2 regions of the Leeuwenhoekiella sp. H156 genome follow, and region 2 is predicted to be linked to the other one. Evidence: riboswitches for the same ligand, from Rfam matches in the RefSeq annotation. Region 2 holds a riboswitch; the other holds the start of a gene.

Region 1 (8,200 bases), 1.8 Mb from region 2:
GAGCATATTTTTTTGCCTGATCAATTACCTCTTTTTCAATAGTTAAAGTGAGTTTTGTATTCATAGCCAAATATTCAAAAGAAGTTTACTTTAAAAGTACGTGTTTTTTCAGTTTATTTCACACGTGTAAAGAGATTTATGGAGAAAGGGAATACCTTAACAAACCCGGATCACCTCATTCCTGGTCACGGCAAATACCTGATCGCCTGATTTGGGTTCCAAATAATAATTTCCCGTAAATGTACCAAATGCAGGTAAAATCAACTGATTTTCAGTCTTAAAGAAACACGAAAGTTTTAATACCTGTCGGCCTAATCCGCCCATTCGAATTCCCGGATGAATATGCCCGCAAAAGTTAAAAAGACCTTCCCGTTCTTCCGGATGATGGGTAAGTAAAAAACTTTCGGTTATGATTTCAGAATAGATTGCGATACCCAGCTTTTCATACTTCAACGGATTGATGATGTCGTGGTTACCGGCAACCAAAATCACCTTTTCCTTCCGCGATTTAACCCAATTTTCAAAGAGTTGCCATTCCGTATTTAAACTGCTGTGGAACAAATCGCCCAGAAAACAAATGCTGTTGGCCTTAAAAGCATCTGCGATACGGGTCAGCTGCTTAAAATTTTCGGCCACGGCCTTAAACGGAACAGCGCTTCCGTGTTTTCTAAAATGCGAAACTTTCCCCAAATGCACATCGGCAATGAGCAAGGTTGACTTTTCGACCCAAAAAATCCCACCCGAAGGATGCAAGACAAAATTTTGGTCTAAAATGGAAAGCGACTGATTCATAGCACTGCAAATTTCAGTCATTTTAGCGGGCTAGTCAACGCTGTAACAAAAAAATGCCGAAGCATTAACTTCGGCATTTTAATCTATTTCGATAGCAACTGATTAGTTTAAGTCGGCATTCAGCATCCAGCTTATTCCGTACTTATCGCGTACGCGGGCGTAATAGGCATTCCAGCTGGTTTCTTGCGGGTCTGCCAGGCTTTGCCCTTCAGCAGAAAGCTTTTTAAACAGTTCACTTACTTCTTCCTTGCTGTCCAGATCCACGCCCAATTGTACTGTGTTACCCTGTTGCACCGGAGTATCTGGGGAAGCATCGTAGGCCATCAGGTGAATTCCTTTCCCTTTCAGTTCTGCGTGTTGCAGTTTATTGCGATAATTTCCGGGAATATCTATTTCTTTCCCTTCATAAGTCTCTTTATTAATGATATCACCACCAAAGCAATCCTGATAAAAATTCAGCGCTTCCTGGCATTCTCCTCTAAATGTTAAATATGGTTTTACAGTTGTCATAATTTTTGATTTTTTAGTTCTCTTAAAGATACGGCCTCAACCCTCATCAATTCTGCTGTGAGGTGTTATATTGTTCTTAATCAAAGGCTAAATAATGTTAAGTAAGCCGATGCAATTCTAAATTTTTTGATTTATAAGTATAGTGCTCCTCGAATTTATGTTTAGCTTTACATTGTAAACTTTAGGGGCGCTGATAGTGATATCGGCTGAGATAGTACCCTTTGAACCTGATCTGGTTAGTACCAGCGAAGGGAAAAGTAAAAACTCTCTACAATTAATTGAATCTTAAAACAGATTCAATTCTTAAGGATTGTTGCTTTTTGGCCTATGCCCCCTTCAGTTTACAGTTAAACCATTTTAAATGATCACTGTAAACGTCAACAATCAATTACATTCTTTCTCTAAAGAACTTTCGATTTCAGAGCTTTTAAGCCATCTTAACATTGTGCAAAAAGGTATTGCTGTGGCTGTTAATAATACTATTATTACGCGGGCCGCGTGGGATGATTTTATGCTGAAAAATGATGCGCTGGTTCTAGTAATTAAAGCCACGCAAGGAGGATAGATTTTTTGATTTTTGACACGTGCAATTCTAAAAAACTACCCATTATGAAAACTGAAAAAATCCCAAAGCAACAAACGATTAGCCGCGCACCCTTTCCTAATTCTCAAAAGGTATTTGTAAGCGGGACCCTGTATCCAGACCTTAACGTGCCTATGCGTCAGATTACCCTGGCAGATACGGTAGATAAATTTAATGGTAAGATTGAAAAAAACGCACCGGTTCTGGTGTACGATACCAGCGGCCCGTATACTGATCCTAATGTCAAAATAGATGTAAAAAAAGGACTGGATCCTATACGCAGAAATTGGATTTTAGACCGAAAAGACACTGAGCAATTATCAGGACTTTCTTCTGCATACGGTCGTAAACAGGAAGAAAACCCGGCGCTGGATCATTTGCGTTTTGTACGCAATACAAACCCTTTAAAAGCTGAAGCAGGCAAGAATGTAACTCAGATGCATTACGCGCGCCGGGGAATAATTACCCCTGAAATGGAATATATAGCAATTCGTGAAAATCAAAGACTTACCGAAATACAACACATTACCCCACAGCATCCCGGCAATAGTTATGGTGCGAGTATTCCTAAAGTGATCACACCTGAGTTTGTACGTGATGAGGTTGCCCGTGGTAGGGCGATAATACCGGCAAACATCAACCATCCTGAGGCAGAGCCTATGATTATAGGGCGTAATTTTCTGGTAAAAATAAACGCCAATATCGGCAACTCTGCTGTGACTTCGTCAATTGAAGAAGAGGTAGAAAAAGCAGTATGGGCCTGTCGCTGGGGTGCAGATACAATAATGGATCTTTCTACGGGTAAAAATATTCATGAAACCCGGGAATGGATTTTACGCAACTCCCCGGTTCCCATAGGGACGGTACCTATTTATCAGGCCTTAGAAAAAGTTAATGGCAAAGCCGAAGATTTAACCTGGGAGATTTTTAGAGATACACTTATTGAGCAAGCCGAGCAGGGTGTTGATTATTTTACGATTCACGCCGGTGTTCGCCTTAAGTATATACCGCATACGGCAAAACGTCTTACTGGTATTGTTTCTCGTGGAGGCTCTATAATGGCAAAATGGTGTCTGTCGCACCACAAAGAAAGTTTCTTATATGAACATTTTGAAGATATCTGTGAGATTATGAAAGCCTATGACGTGTCGTTCTCTTTAGGAGATGGTCTGCGTCCTGGGAGTATCGCAGATGCAAATGATTATGCACAGTTTGCCGAGTTGGAAACTTTAGGCGAACTCACAAAAATCGCATGGAAACACGATGTGCAATGTATCATAGAAGGACCGGGTCACATCCCAATGCATATGATAAAAGAAAATATGGATAAGCAACTTGAAGTGTGTGGGGAAGCTCCGTTTTACACATTGGGCCCTCTTACAACAGATATTGCACCGGGTTATGATCATATTACCAGCGGTATAGGAGCTGCAATGATAGGCTGGTATGGTTGTGCGATGTTGTGTTACGTGACACCTAAAGAGCACTTGGGCTTGCCTAATAAAGAAGATGTGAAAACGGGTGTGATTACCTATAAAATTGCAGCGCATGCTGCAGACCTAGCTAAAGGCCATCCGGGAGCACAACATAGAGACGATGCGATGAGTAAAGCGCGGTTTGAATTTAGATGGGAAGACCAGTTTAACCTGGCGCTTGATCCTGATACGGCTCGTGAATTTCACGATGAGACCCTACCTTCTGAAAATGCCAAAATAGCTCACTTTTGTTCGATGTGCGGTCCTAATTTCTGCTCTATGAAAATTAGTCAGGATGTGCGCAATTACGCTAAAGAAAATGGCTTAGAAACTGAAGAGGCTCTTGAGCAAGGTATGAAAGCAAAATCGGAAGAGTTTAAAAAACACGGAAACGAAGTATATCTGTAAATCATTAAAGATGCTGGTTGTTATTACCGCTGAAGTGTTTTTTACTGATGAAATATTCCAAATCAAACAATTGATTGATTTGGGTTTAAAAACAGTTCACATACGCAAGCCGAAGGCTTCTTATTCTGAATTAAAAAGCTGGTTTCAGGAGTTTGAGCCCCAATATTTAGCAGCAATGATGTTGCATCAGCATCATACGCTAGTTGAAGAATTCTGCTGTAAGGGAATGCATTTCAAAGAAAAACAGCGCAATGTACAGGCTCATACTTTCAAATCGAAAGTAAAGATCCTAAAAAATAAAGGGTTTCAGGTGAGTACGTCTTTTCATGAGATAAACGAACTCAAGTTTCACGCAGCACTTTTTGATTACTGTTTTTTAAGTCCTGTTTTTAAATCAATTTCAAAAACAGGATATGAAGGAAAACTATTTGAAGTACATGATATTTCGCAAAAAATAATCGCTTTGGGTGGAATCACTTCAGAAAAAATAGCAAAAGTACATCAACGAGGATTTAGCGGAGTCGCTGTTTTGGGTGCGATCTGGCTTTCTGAAAAGCCCATAGATGCATTCACTAAAATTAAACGTGATTATGAAAATACATTTAAATGATACGTCGGTAAAAAAGCAAATATCCCATTTACACTATATCTCTCAAGGAGCAGATGGTAAAACCCATTTAGAACATATAGAACGGGTTTTGAACGCGGGGTGTAATTGGGTGCAGTTACGTATGAAAAACACGTGTTATGAAGAGGTCCTTGAAACTGCTTATAGAGCAAAAGAATTATGCGATCAATTCGATGCAAAACTTATAATAAATGATGATGTGCGTGTGGTACAAGAAGTACAAGCCGCAGGTGTTCATCTGGGTCAGCACGATATGTCAACCGCAGAAGCACGCACGATTTTAGGCGATTCTAAAATTATTGGCGGTACTGCAAACACGTTGGAACAATGTTTGGCTCACTTAAAAAATGGCGTTGATTATATAGGTTTGGGGCCTTTGCGTTTTACTTCAACTAAAGAAAAATTGAGTCCGATATTAGGAATTACTGGCTATTCGCAACTGCTTCGGCAATATCTAAAAAGTCAAAACACAGTACCGGTAATTGCGATAGGTGGAATCACTTCAGCAGATTTTGAACCTTTAAAAAATTGCGGACTTCACGGCACTGCTGTCTCAGGATTACTTACTCAGTCCCATAATCCGGAAGAACCTATTAAGCAGGCATCCAATCTTTGGCAAAACTTTTAAACAATACAGATGGAAAAATTAAGAATAGCAGATAAGACCTTCAGTTCAAGACTGTTTACAGGAACCGGAAAATTTAGTAGTTCGATTCTCATGCGTGAGTCAATTTTAGTTTCAGGAAGTGAGCTTGTAACAGTTGCTTTAAAGCGCATAGAGGCAGGAAATGAAGAAGATGATATGATAAGTAATCTCGCTCATGAAGCTTTGCACCTTCTTCCTAACACATCTGGAGTGCGCACAGCAAAAGAAGCTGTTTTTGCTGCTCAAATGGCTCGTGAAGCTTTAGAAACAAACTGGATTAAAATTGAGATTCACCCAGATCCTAAATATTTGTTGCCAGATGCTATTGAAACACTTAAAGCCTGTGAAGAACTCGTAAAATTGGGCTTCGTAGTGATGCCTTACATACAGGCTGATCCCGTATTATGCAAGCGCCTTGAAGAAGTAGGTGCGCAATGTGTGATGCCTCTGGGTTCACCAATAGGCAGTAACAACGGACTTAAAACGCGGGATTTTTTAGAAATTATTATTGAGCAAAGCAACGTACCGGTTATTATAGATGCAGGTATTGGAAGACCATCTCACGCTGCAGATGCAATGGAGCTGGGAGCCGATGCTGTTTTAGTAAATACAGCAATTGCTGTTTCTCCAGATCCTGTGACCATCGCAAAGGCCTTTAAACTTGCTGTAGAAGCTGGTAGACTGGCATATACTGCTCGATTTGCACCTCAATCTACACATGCAGAGGCGAGCAGCCCGTTAACTCAATTTTTATATGACTAATTTTAAAGAGCATTTAAAAGCCTATTCCTGGGAAACGGTTTTAGAATCTATTTTGTTTAAAACAGAACAGGATGTTCGGCAGGCGCTGGCCAGTCCCAAACCCAATCTTGAGGATTTTAAAGCATTGATTTCACCAGCGGCAAAACCATTTTTGGAGCACATGGCGGCAAAAAGCAAGGCGATCACACAGAAGCGATTTGGGAATATTATGCAAATGTATGCACCCTTGTATTTGAGTAATGAGTGTCAGAATATCTGTACCTATTGTGGTTTTAGTCTAACTAATAAAATACCCAGAAAAACGCTGAATGATGCTGAAATTCTTAAAGAAGCTCAATTTTTGAAAGATAAAGGTTTTCAACATATTTTGTTGGTTACCGGGGAAGCTAATCAGGCAGTAGGCGTCTCATATATCGCTAATGCCATACGTTTATTAAAACCGCATTTTGCAAACATTTCAATAGAAATACAGCCATTAGATCAGGATGAGTACGAGCTTTTAATTAAAGAAGGTTTATATGCCACACTGGTGTATCAGGAAACCTATCACGAAGCAACGTATAAAACACACCATCCCAAAGGCAAAAAGTCAAACTTTGATTATCGCTTAGAAACTCCAGATAGATTAGGTAAGGCAGGTATTCATAAAATAGGTTTAGGCGCTTTATTTGGCCTTGAAGACTGGCGCGCAGATAGTTTTTTTACAGCTTTGCATCTTAAATATTTGCAAAAAACGTATTGGAAAACAAAGTATTCTATCTCGTTCCCAAGGCTGCGTCCTTTTAGTGGCGGCCTCGAACCCAAAGTAGAAATGACAGATCCCGATTTGCTGCAGTTAATTTGTGCCTATCGTATTTTTGATGAAGATGTAGAACTTTCAATTTCTACACGGGAGCAGGAAAAATTTAGAGATCATATTGTGCATTTAGGAATCACTTCGATGAGTGCAGAATCAAAAACAAATCCCGGAGGTTATGTGGTAGAACCACAGTCTTTGGAGCAATTTGAGATTTCAGACGAGCGCAGTATCGAAGCCATTGCACAAATGTTACGTGATAGTGGTCGCGAACCGGTATGGAAAGATTGGGATCAAAACTTTTGAATGATGTTGTCTACAAATGAAAAAAAGCGGTATTCCCGACATATTCTGCTTGATGAGGTAGGACAATTTGGGCAGCAAAAACTCAAAAGTGCTAAAGTACTTGTTATAGGATGTGGCGGTCTAGGCTGTCCTGCTTTACAGTATTTAGCTGCTGCCGGAGTAGGGAAATTGGGAATTGTAGATGATGACTGTGTGGATTTTAGCAATCTGCAGAGACAGATTTTATTTGCTGAAAATCAAGTCGGGAAGTTGAAAGTAGAAGCCGCAAAAGAGGCTTTAAATAGGCTTAATTCACAACTGGATATTGAGATTTACCCCATTCGCTTATCTGCGGATAATGCACTCGACTTATTTGATAAATACGATGTCATTGTTGAAGGGAGTGATAGTTTCAGTACTAAATATCTTGCAAATGATGCTGCAGTACTAGCCGGAAAACCGCTGGTTTTTGGATCTGTTTTTAAGTTTGAAGGGCAGGTTTCTGTGTTTAATTATAAAAACGGACCTACATATCGCTGCCTCTATCCAAAGCCGGTTTCAGAAGCAGATATGCCTACTTGTAGCGAAGTGGGCGTATTAGGAGTTTTACCTGGCATTATAGGAATGTTTCAGGCAAATGAAGTGCTTAAGATCATTTTAAATTTGGGCAGTGTGCTTTCCGGGAAACTACTTATTTACAATAGCCTTGAAGCTTCTCAAATACTTCTTCCGTTTGCAAAAAATGAGGCGATTACAATTACAGAACTTATTGATCTAAATTTGAGTTGCGGAGTAGATTCAACCCCTGAAATGGAATATTCCGCATACACAGAAAATAAAGAAATCTATTTTTTAGTAGACGTGCGGGAGCGGGAAGAGCGGGAGCTTTTCAGTTTAGGTGGAATGCACATTTCCCTAAAAAAACTGATGGCAGATCCTTATTTGCTGGCGGAGCAGGATAATATTTTAATATACTGCGCTTCCGGAAAACGTAGTGCTGCGGCAGTGAAAGCACTTATAAAACAATTTCCTCAAAAAAAAATAGTCAGTTTAAAGGGAGGAGCTTCAGCTGTTTTATCTGCAGAAAGCTAAATCTTATCCAGATAGCGCAGCATATTTTTTATGCGGTCTTCCAGCTTTTCGCTGCTCAGTTTTTCCCGAAGTCGGTCTGTAATAATAGGGAAGGAGAAGGGCGTGGCTTTTTCGCAGGCTTTGATCACAATTTCCTGTTTTTCTATACGCTCCAAAGCCAGTCGCAAGCGGCCTTCTTCGAGCTGATGTTCAAAAGTCTCCCGGTATGCCTGCTGAAAAAGCA
Region 2 (8,200 bases):
ATGAAGAGTACCGGCGAAAGTATCTTGTTTATCGACAGTTTGAAGGATGATGCATTTTACGATCTGTACGCAAGAAGAAAAATGTACCTAAGCCGATAATTTTTTGCAACATATAATTTGTGGCAACGTCTTTAGAGTAACTTTAGTATAATATTGCTTTTTATTTGGCATGCTATTTGAAAAGTTATTTTATCTTTACAACGCATTGAAACACAGTTATATGGTATGAAATTTACTTGGTTTTACATTTTCCTTTTGACGTTTGCGTTCACATTAAGTGCACAAACTACACATGTAATCAACTGGAAGTCAGGATCCAAGGATCTTTCGTCTACGCTTGAAATTCAGGTAGGAGATACCGTACAATGGGTTTTTAGTGAGTATGTTCCACAAAATATTGTCAATACTTCTTTTGGCGCTCCTGCAGACTTTGGGATTTCCCAGCGTCTATCTAAAGGTTCGGTTTATGAGTATGTATTCACTAAAAAAGGGATCTATACTTTTGAGAGTAGTGCCAAAAAGAGTTTGAAGGGAAGTATCAAGGTTTCCGATTCCAAATCGGTTGTATCTCAAACGGCAGACGGATATAAGATTTATCCCAATCCGGTAAAAGATCGCTTGTTTTTTGAGAGTCCGTCACTTAGTAATTCTTTAGACATCACGTTTTACGATGTGTTGGGTAAAAAAGTTAAGCAGGATAAAGTTTCCTCAGCTTTGGCTTCGAGTGGTCTGGATGTAAGCACGCTAAAACGCGGTGTTTATCTCATTCAGATTGATAACGGTAGCCGCTCTTTTACGCAAAAACTGATTAAAGATTAAACTTCTACACGCATTATAACAAAAGCCCTTCCGGATTCCGGAAGGGCTTTTTGGTTTTATAGATTTCAGGAAACAATAATTTTAGGGCGGTTATGCTTTGGATGCCACTTCCATTAGCAGCGCACACAGATAAGCTCCGGCAGTACCCGTAACATAACCAAAAACCGCCAGCAGTATGCCTACCGAGGTTAGCGAGGGGTGAAACTCTGCGGCTACGACAGGTGCAGAGGCAGCCCCGCCCACATTTGCCTGACTCCCCACGGCGAGGAAGAAATAGGGCGCTTTGATGAGCTTTGCAACGCCAATGAGTAAGCCTGCGTGAATGCTGATCCAGATTAAACCAATGGCAATCAAACCCGGGTTTTCGAGTACCTTAGTCAAATCCATTTTCATACCTATGGTTGCGACGAGGATGTAAATAAAAAGTCCTCCTACTTTACTGGCGCCGGCACCCTCGTAATTTTTTGCTTTGGTAAACGAAAGCATAATTCCAAAAGCCGTAGCAAAAACCACCATCCATAAAAAGTCTGAACTCAGCGAAGAAAGGATTTTTTCTTTGTTGCGCACCACCTCAAAGTTGTTTTCTAAAAAAGAAGCGAAGTGTGTTCCCAGAAAATGCGCCAGGCCTACCCCTACAAAAGCAAAAAACAGAAACATCACCAAGTCCTGAAGGGTCGTGTTACGGGCAATGCTTTCGGTATGAGTGGTCACTTTAGCTTTGAGTCTTTCGATAGAAGAGGTGTCTGCTTTCAGCCAGCGGTCTATGCGCTGGCGTTTTCCGATGCCAAAAAGCAACAGCGCCATCCAGATATTGGCTACTACGATATCAATAAGCACCATTCCGCCATAGTTCTCGGGATTGTATTTAAAAACCTCAAGCATCGCGGCCTGATTGGCACCACCACCTATCCAGCTGCCTGCAATGGTCGACAGTCCCCGCCATACAGCGTCAAAACCATTGCCGCCCACCGTATCGGGCGAAAAGATGGAAACGATTAAAATCGCCAAAGGTCCGCCAATGATGATGCCTACAGTTCCCGTAAAAAACATAATAAGGGCTTTGGGGCCCAAATTAACGATGGCTTTAAGGTCGATGCTCAGCGTCATTAAAATAAGGGCTGCAGGAAGCAGATACCGGCTGGCCACAAAGTACAGGTTGCTGGCTTCTTCCGAAACGATACCGGTGCTGGCGAGGATTGCGGGTAACAGATAGCATAGCAGCACCGTGGGAACGACGGTATAGAATTTTTGCCAAAACCGGGTTTGCAGGGAAGAGGTATAAAATACCAAACCCAGACAAAGCGCCAGGAGTCCAAAAATTACCGTATCGTCTGTTAAAGGCAATTGATCCATCAATGTAAAAATACTTGGTTAGGCTTTAAAGGTAGGGTATTTGGGAGGATTGAAAGAACACATAGAGGCATCAAAAGAGACTCGATCTTTGTGAAATTAACCAAATTAGAATTTAGCTCCCGATCAGACTATCTGTATATAGCATATTTGAATTTCTAACTATAATCTACAACTCCCACCGCTTCAGGTTATATGCGGCATCCCAAAATTGATACTCCAAACGCGATGCTGTGATAAAAGCTTCCGTCATGCGCCGGCGTATTTGAGGTGTGGTTTGTAAAGCTGCCTTATTACACAGATCAATTGCCCTTTCTACCGAAACCGTAAATTCTTCCCCGGCATAGGTTTCAATCCAGTTTTGAAACGGGTTTCCGGCAGCCTGATGGTGGGTATAAATATATTCTCCAACATTTTTATAAATCCAAAAGCAGGGGAGTGTTGCAGCCATCGCTACTTCCACGGGTTCCAGTGCTGCAGTACTTCTCAAAAAGTGCGTATAATGATGACAGGCGGGCTGTATGATTCCCTTGTCTGACACTCCAAAGTCTTTAAAATAAGACTCGTGCAGGGCTTGCTCTACCACAAGGGCATTTTCTGCAAATTGTAAGTATGCCAGCGCATCTTCCACATCATGTGCTTTGGCACCTGTTAAAGCCAGGGCTCTTCCAAAATGCTCCAGATAATAGGAGTCCTGCAGCATGTAGAACTGAAATGTCTTCATAGGAAGACTGCCGTCAGATAATTCCTCAATAAAGGGCATTTTGAGAATGGAATTGTAAATACCATTAACAGCTTGCCAGGCATTTTCAGACCAGTTCATTTTTATTAAGCTTTTGAGGGTTGAAAAAGTGATTTAAGGGGCCGTTTCCTTTTCCGGTTTGGGTATCTGCACCCTGCTTTATGGCCTGGTAGACATACTCCTGTGCCAGATCAACTGCTTCATACAGGGAATTTCCCAGGGCTAAAAAGGAAGCAATAGCGGAAGATAGGGTACAGCCTGAGCCGTGGGTATTGTTGGTTTTAATTTTTTCGAACTCAAAAGTACGTGGAGTAGTACTTTCATCAAATAACAGGGAAGTAATTACTTTTGTTTTCTGATGACCTCCTTTCAGCAGTACAGCTTTACAGCCCAATTTTTTAATAGAAGCTCCTGCCTGCGTCATATCTTCCAGACTTTCTACCTTTATTTTCGCTAAAATAGCTGCTTCATCCATATTCGGGGTAATAATATCGGCAAGGGGCAGCAGTTTTTTTACGATAACCGCTATGGTTTCTTCTTCAATAAGACGATGTCCGCTGGTTGCCACCATAACCGGATCAAAAACAACGGGAATGTCGGGGTAGTTGCGCAATTGCTTCACGAGGACCTCCACCAGTTGCGGGGTATGTACCATCCCTATTTTTATCGCATCGGGCACAATATCTTCCATTAAGTTTTCCAGCTGTTCAGCAACCGCTTCCACAGGAATGGGAAAGATAGTTTTGACACCCCGGGTGTTTTGCACAGGCAATGCGGTTAATACAGAGGTGGCGTAGCATCCCAAAGCAGAAATCGTTTTGATATCGGCCTGAATACCGGCACCGCCACTGCCGTCAAAACCGGCAATGCTTAAGACTGAAGGATAGGTGTATTTTTTCATTTTAAGAGTTCATTTTTTAATTGATAAGCTGCCTTTTGAGGGTTGGGCGCTCCACAGATTGCAGATACCACAGCAATGCAATCAGCTCCCGCATCGATAACCGATTTTACATTGTGCACATCCAGATTACCAATGGCCACCAGAGGTTTGTCTGTAAGCTTGCGTATAATTCTGATTCCATCCAATCCCCATTCGGTAATGGTATCGGTTTTGGTAGGTGTTTTAAATACGGGACTGATACCTAAATAATCAGAAACAGCGGTTTCTTCTGTATCCAACTGCTCCAGATGTTCTATAGAATAACCCACATATGCAGCGTTACCCCACAATTCTCGTATAGCAACAGGAGGAATGTCATGGGTTCCTACGTGAATACCTGTTGCGCCTACCTTCTTTGCGACTTCCAGATTGTCATTGATGATGAGCGGGATCTGATAGTTGTCGGTGATTTCTTTGAGCTGGAGTGCCTTGCGTATAAACGTCTCCGGCTCATCGTTCTTTTCCCGTAACTGGATTAGGTCTACTCCTCCTATGATACTTTCTTCTGCCACCTTGAGAAAGTCCCGCCCTTTACAGTCGGCTTCAGACAAAACCAGATAGAGTTTATAGGGAAACGGGGATTGTTTGTTCATCCCCGGGAAATTTTAAGCTGTGCGTCAAACTCAGTTTCCTCCAGGTTATAGAGTTTATCCAGGATTTGCATTTGCAGACTCCCCGGTCCGGCAGCTTGCTGTGCAGCAAGCGCTCCTGCTATTCCCAATAAAGCCATCGCAGCAGCGGTAGCCTCTGTTTTGTCTGCAATCACAGCTATAAATGCTCCTATAATAGCCGATGCCGAGCAGCCTAAACCCGTAACCTTTGCCATCATAGCATGACCATTTTTAAGGTAAAGCAAACGCTGGGTATTGTCTAAAATGACATCGGTTTCGCCCGAAATACATACCACAGATTCATAGTGTTGTACGAGCTTGCGGGCAGCCTCCACAGCGTCGGTACTGGATGCGGTGCTGTCAACACCTTTGGTTTTGGCGGTATGAGACTGCGCAAGGGCTAAAATCTCAGACGCATTCCCTCTGATTACCGTAGGCCGGTACTGAAGTAGTTTTTGAAGGATTTCATCTCTATATGGAGTGGCCCCGGCACCTACCGGGTCAAGTACCCAGGGTTTATTTAGGGAATGAGCTGTTTCTGCGGCTATCAGCATAGCTTCAGACCAGTATTCGTCAAGCGTGCCTATATTGATCACCAGCGCGCCTGCAATGCCTGTCATATCTTTGACTTCTGATTTAGCGTGAGCCATAACAGGTGAAGCACCTGCTGCCAGCAGAGCATTTGCCGTGTTGTTCATCACCACATAGTTGGTGATATTGTGTATTAAAGGGGATTGATTTTTTACGGTTTGGATGTGTTTCCAAAGTGTTTTTTCCATGTTGATCTATTTTTGTGAAACAAAAAAGCTTTAGGAAAAAACCGAAAACAAAGAAAGAGACCGCTTTTAGATAAGAAGCTCTTTTTTGCTTTTCCCTACGCCGGTGTAAGCCGGATCAGGTTCAAAGGGACTCTCTCAATTCTTTTCAGAATACCCCTAAAGCGAAATTAAAGATACAAATTAGGAACGGGATCGCTTTACATACAGCCGGTTTTATGCTGAAACAGATTTTAAAGTGGACAGCATGTAATAGGTAACCTTATTTTTAGTATTATTTCCTTTTTTTGGGTTGCTTGCGTTAACGGTAGACGCTCGAATCGTACTGAGAAGCTCCCAGGCAAATCCAGGCTGAAACCACACTGCAACCACAGTGCAACCACACTGTAACCACACTTTACCACATTTTTTGTGGTTGAAGGTGGTTGGACAAGGAAAGTATGCAGGTACCATCTACAAGGATTCAGGTGTTTAGTAGTATTAAACCAGATACCAAGAAGGGCGTTGTATAGAACGTAGATTATTTGGTGTTTAGAAAAGGGACAGGGAAATCCTTTTGCAAATGTGCTGTGTGGGAACTCATTAGTTGGCTGCTGGTTGCATTTTTTGAAATAAGGAAAGCCTTATCAGGGCTTGTTTGATGCGACGGGATCAAGATCTAACCAAAGCAACGCAAATCTAAAAATTACCCTAACCTCTGTTGGGGACAGTCAATCTGTGCACAAAAAAAACACTTCGACTTCAAGTTAATCTAACCGGAAAAGTCTCGAAGCATTTGCGGATGCCTGTGCTTTAGCGCATCCCGAAGTTTTTCAATATGCGCTTTGTGTAGTGCTAAGTCGCTTATTTGCGCCTCAAAAGTTTTGGTGTTACTCAGCTTTGGAAAGCTCAGTTTGTTTTTGGCAATCGAACTTGAAACCAAAATGTTGAAGTAGTTGTAGCTTAAAATAAGCTTTTGGAAACCATTCGTTTCACCAATTTTAAAACCCAGTTTTTTTGCCGTACGTTCGTTAATGATATAGCTGGTACCCTGCACCCGTAGTTGCGGCTGATCTTTATAAGCTTCTATCAGGGCCAGCAGTCCGTTTAAATATTCATACATAATATAGGCGGTGCGTTCGCGTCCGTTCAGGTTTCTGTCGATTGCAAAGTAATAGTCAAACAGGGTGCCTCCGTGGATTTTAATAAGGCCGTCCTTGGGTTTTTCGGTGATAAAAAGGGGAGCGTAGTAGCTCATTTTTCCACTTTTTTTGAGGGAAGGCATATCAAAAAACGGAGCAACCAGAGACAGGATGATTGCAAAGCCCAGGATCGCGATAAAGTAGAACCCGGTATAGATCGAAAGTACAACCAAAACCAATAGGACAGCAAAAGCAAGCAAAGCCAAAGCAAGCAGGAATTTGTTTTGCGCTTTAGGCGTTTTGGTATAGAATTTATGATTTCTAAGGAAGGGTTCGGCCCTGGGTTTAGAATTCAAAAGGACTGGTTTTTGAAATTAAAGGCCATCAAAAATAAAAGGTAGGACTTTAAAGTTGGTTTGTTTTGGAGGAAAAATAGCGTTTCTGTTGAGATAGCACTTTTTGAAATTGGTCCCGAAGTCTTTACAGATGCTATTCTTTTTCTGTTCTCAAAGTTTAACCTCTAGTTCTTTAACGCCCTCTTCGGGTGGTCCAAATCGTAATTTGGCAACTGCTCCTTTCATAAAGTTTGATTTTTCTAAAATCGGTTTGACAGCTTTAAAAAGGATTTCTGCATTTGCACCGTACATATAAAAACAATTATCATTATTATGCATAGCTAGTTCGTGCCCGTCAAATTCTCCAACGCCTTCTTTATTAATGTGCTTTTCAAGTGTATCTTCTAATTGATAAAGTGGCTCAAGTGAATCCATTTCATAACGAAAATGTACAATTACGGCGTGTTCCGGTTCCTGTGGTTTGGAGTAGGTTTTATTTTTTCCAAAGAGTTTATTAAATAGTCCCACGTTGTATGAGTTTGTTTATTGCTAAAAATTTCTGGAGATTGTGTTTTGGTAACTATAAAGATCGGTTTTTTAAATCTTTTACTGAATACCGTAAATACATTAAAAAGGAGCTTAATATATTTTTTTAATGACTGGAATTTTTTGTCAGGCTCTGTTTGACTTGTTCAACAAAACGAGCTTTAATCTTAATAAGGATGACTCCGTGTTTTGCTTTTTCCCCAAGTACTTCGATATCCTTATCTTTCTTAAGAATGCTTACCGCTTTGATCCAATCTGGATCGATGGAAGAAGTAAAGTTTTCAGAATTGTCCAATTCTATTCGATCTTCATCAAGCTCAACAACATATAGGGGCTTATGGTCTAAAGGCGTGGCACTGCAAATTATCCTAACGCGCTTATCACTTTGCTCAATGGAATCTACCACTTGTGCCTTGGCTGAAATACAAAGCAGGAGGAGCGTGGTAAGTTGAAGTAATTTGATCACGTAAGATTTTTTAAGGAAAATTATTATTGATTTGGATATTGCAGGTCTGTCTTCATAATGCCTTTTTCACCGTGTACATTAGACCAAAAAAATCGATGTAAGAATTTATTTGAACTATTAAACACCCAAATATCACGCTGCATATTTTCTTTTTTTAATTCTAAAAGTATTTGCTTAATCTCATTATCCGTATCTAAATCAGTTGACTTTTCTTTTATATAAACGTGAAGATAACCTCTCATGCATTCATCATTGAATATGGTGTCAATTCGTTTTTTATTTTGATTTAGGGCTGCTATAATTTTGTATTCGCTGTCGGATAGTTTTTCGTTGTTACATTCTAAAGCATCACAGCTCGAAAGTATTACCAAACTTAAAAATGTAAGAATTTTGATTAATTTCAAAAATTTATGTATTTCCATTATTATATTCTTGCTACTATAAATATTGTGTAGTATGAATAATAGGCTGAAAATTAAATATTAACTTTTAAG

Evidence for each region. A riboswitch is a leader RNA that binds a small molecule or an ion and turns the genes downstream of it on or off. The one in region 2 is predicted to bind thiamine pyrophosphate.
Region 1: linked by a shared signal. The riboswitch ahead of thiS (sulfur carrier protein ThiS) and the one ahead of thiM (hydroxyethylthiazole kinase) in region 2 are both predicted to bind thiamine pyrophosphate.

Annotation. Positions count from the first base shown of each region.
Region 1 covers NZ_CP197499.1:1,986,644-1,994,843, forward strand. Annotated here, with positions in the region: gene ACSSS3_RS08645 (DUF6364 family protein) at 1-64, opposite strand, end outside; gene pdeM (ligase-associated DNA damage response endonuclease PdeM) at 157-792, opposite strand; gene ACSSS3_RS08655 (VOC family protein) at 895-1,302, opposite strand; TPP riboswitch at 1,476-1,573, shown strand; gene thiS (sulfur carrier protein ThiS) at 1,664-1,867, shown strand; gene thiC (phosphomethylpyrimidine synthase ThiC) at 1,912-3,768, shown strand; gene ACSSS3_RS08670 (thiamine phosphate synthase) at 3,779-4,378, shown strand; gene ACSSS3_RS08675 (thiamine phosphate synthase) at 4,359-5,024, shown strand; gene ACSSS3_RS08680 (thiazole synthase) at 5,034-5,804, shown strand; gene thiH (2-iminoacetate synthase ThiH) at 5,797-6,906, shown strand; gene moeB (molybdopterin-synthase adenylyltransferase MoeB) at 6,907-7,977, shown strand; gene ACSSS3_RS08695 (ligase-associated DNA damage response DEXH box helicase) at 7,974-8,200, opposite strand, start outside.
Region 2 covers NZ_CP197499.1:167,806-176,005, reverse strand. Annotated here, with positions in the region: gene carB (carbamoyl-phosphate synthase large subunit) at 1-99, shown strand, start outside; gene ACSSS3_RS00690 (T9SS type A sorting domain-containing protein) at 226-819, shown strand; gene ACSSS3_RS00685 (DUF819 family protein) at 910-2,172, opposite strand; gene tenA (thiaminase II) at 2,339-2,992, opposite strand; gene thiD (bifunctional hydroxymethylpyrimidine kinase/phosphomethylpyrimidine kinase) at 2,979-3,812, opposite strand; gene thiE (thiamine phosphate synthase) at 3,809-4,444, opposite strand; gene thiM (hydroxyethylthiazole kinase) at 4,441-5,241, opposite strand; TPP riboswitch at 5,317-5,409, opposite strand; gene ACSSS3_RS00660 (hypothetical protein) at 5,990-6,715, opposite strand; gene ACSSS3_RS00655 (hypothetical protein) at 6,866-7,222, opposite strand; gene ACSSS3_RS00650 (hypothetical protein) at 7,347-7,706, opposite strand; gene ACSSS3_RS00645 (hypothetical protein) at 7,730-8,128, opposite strand.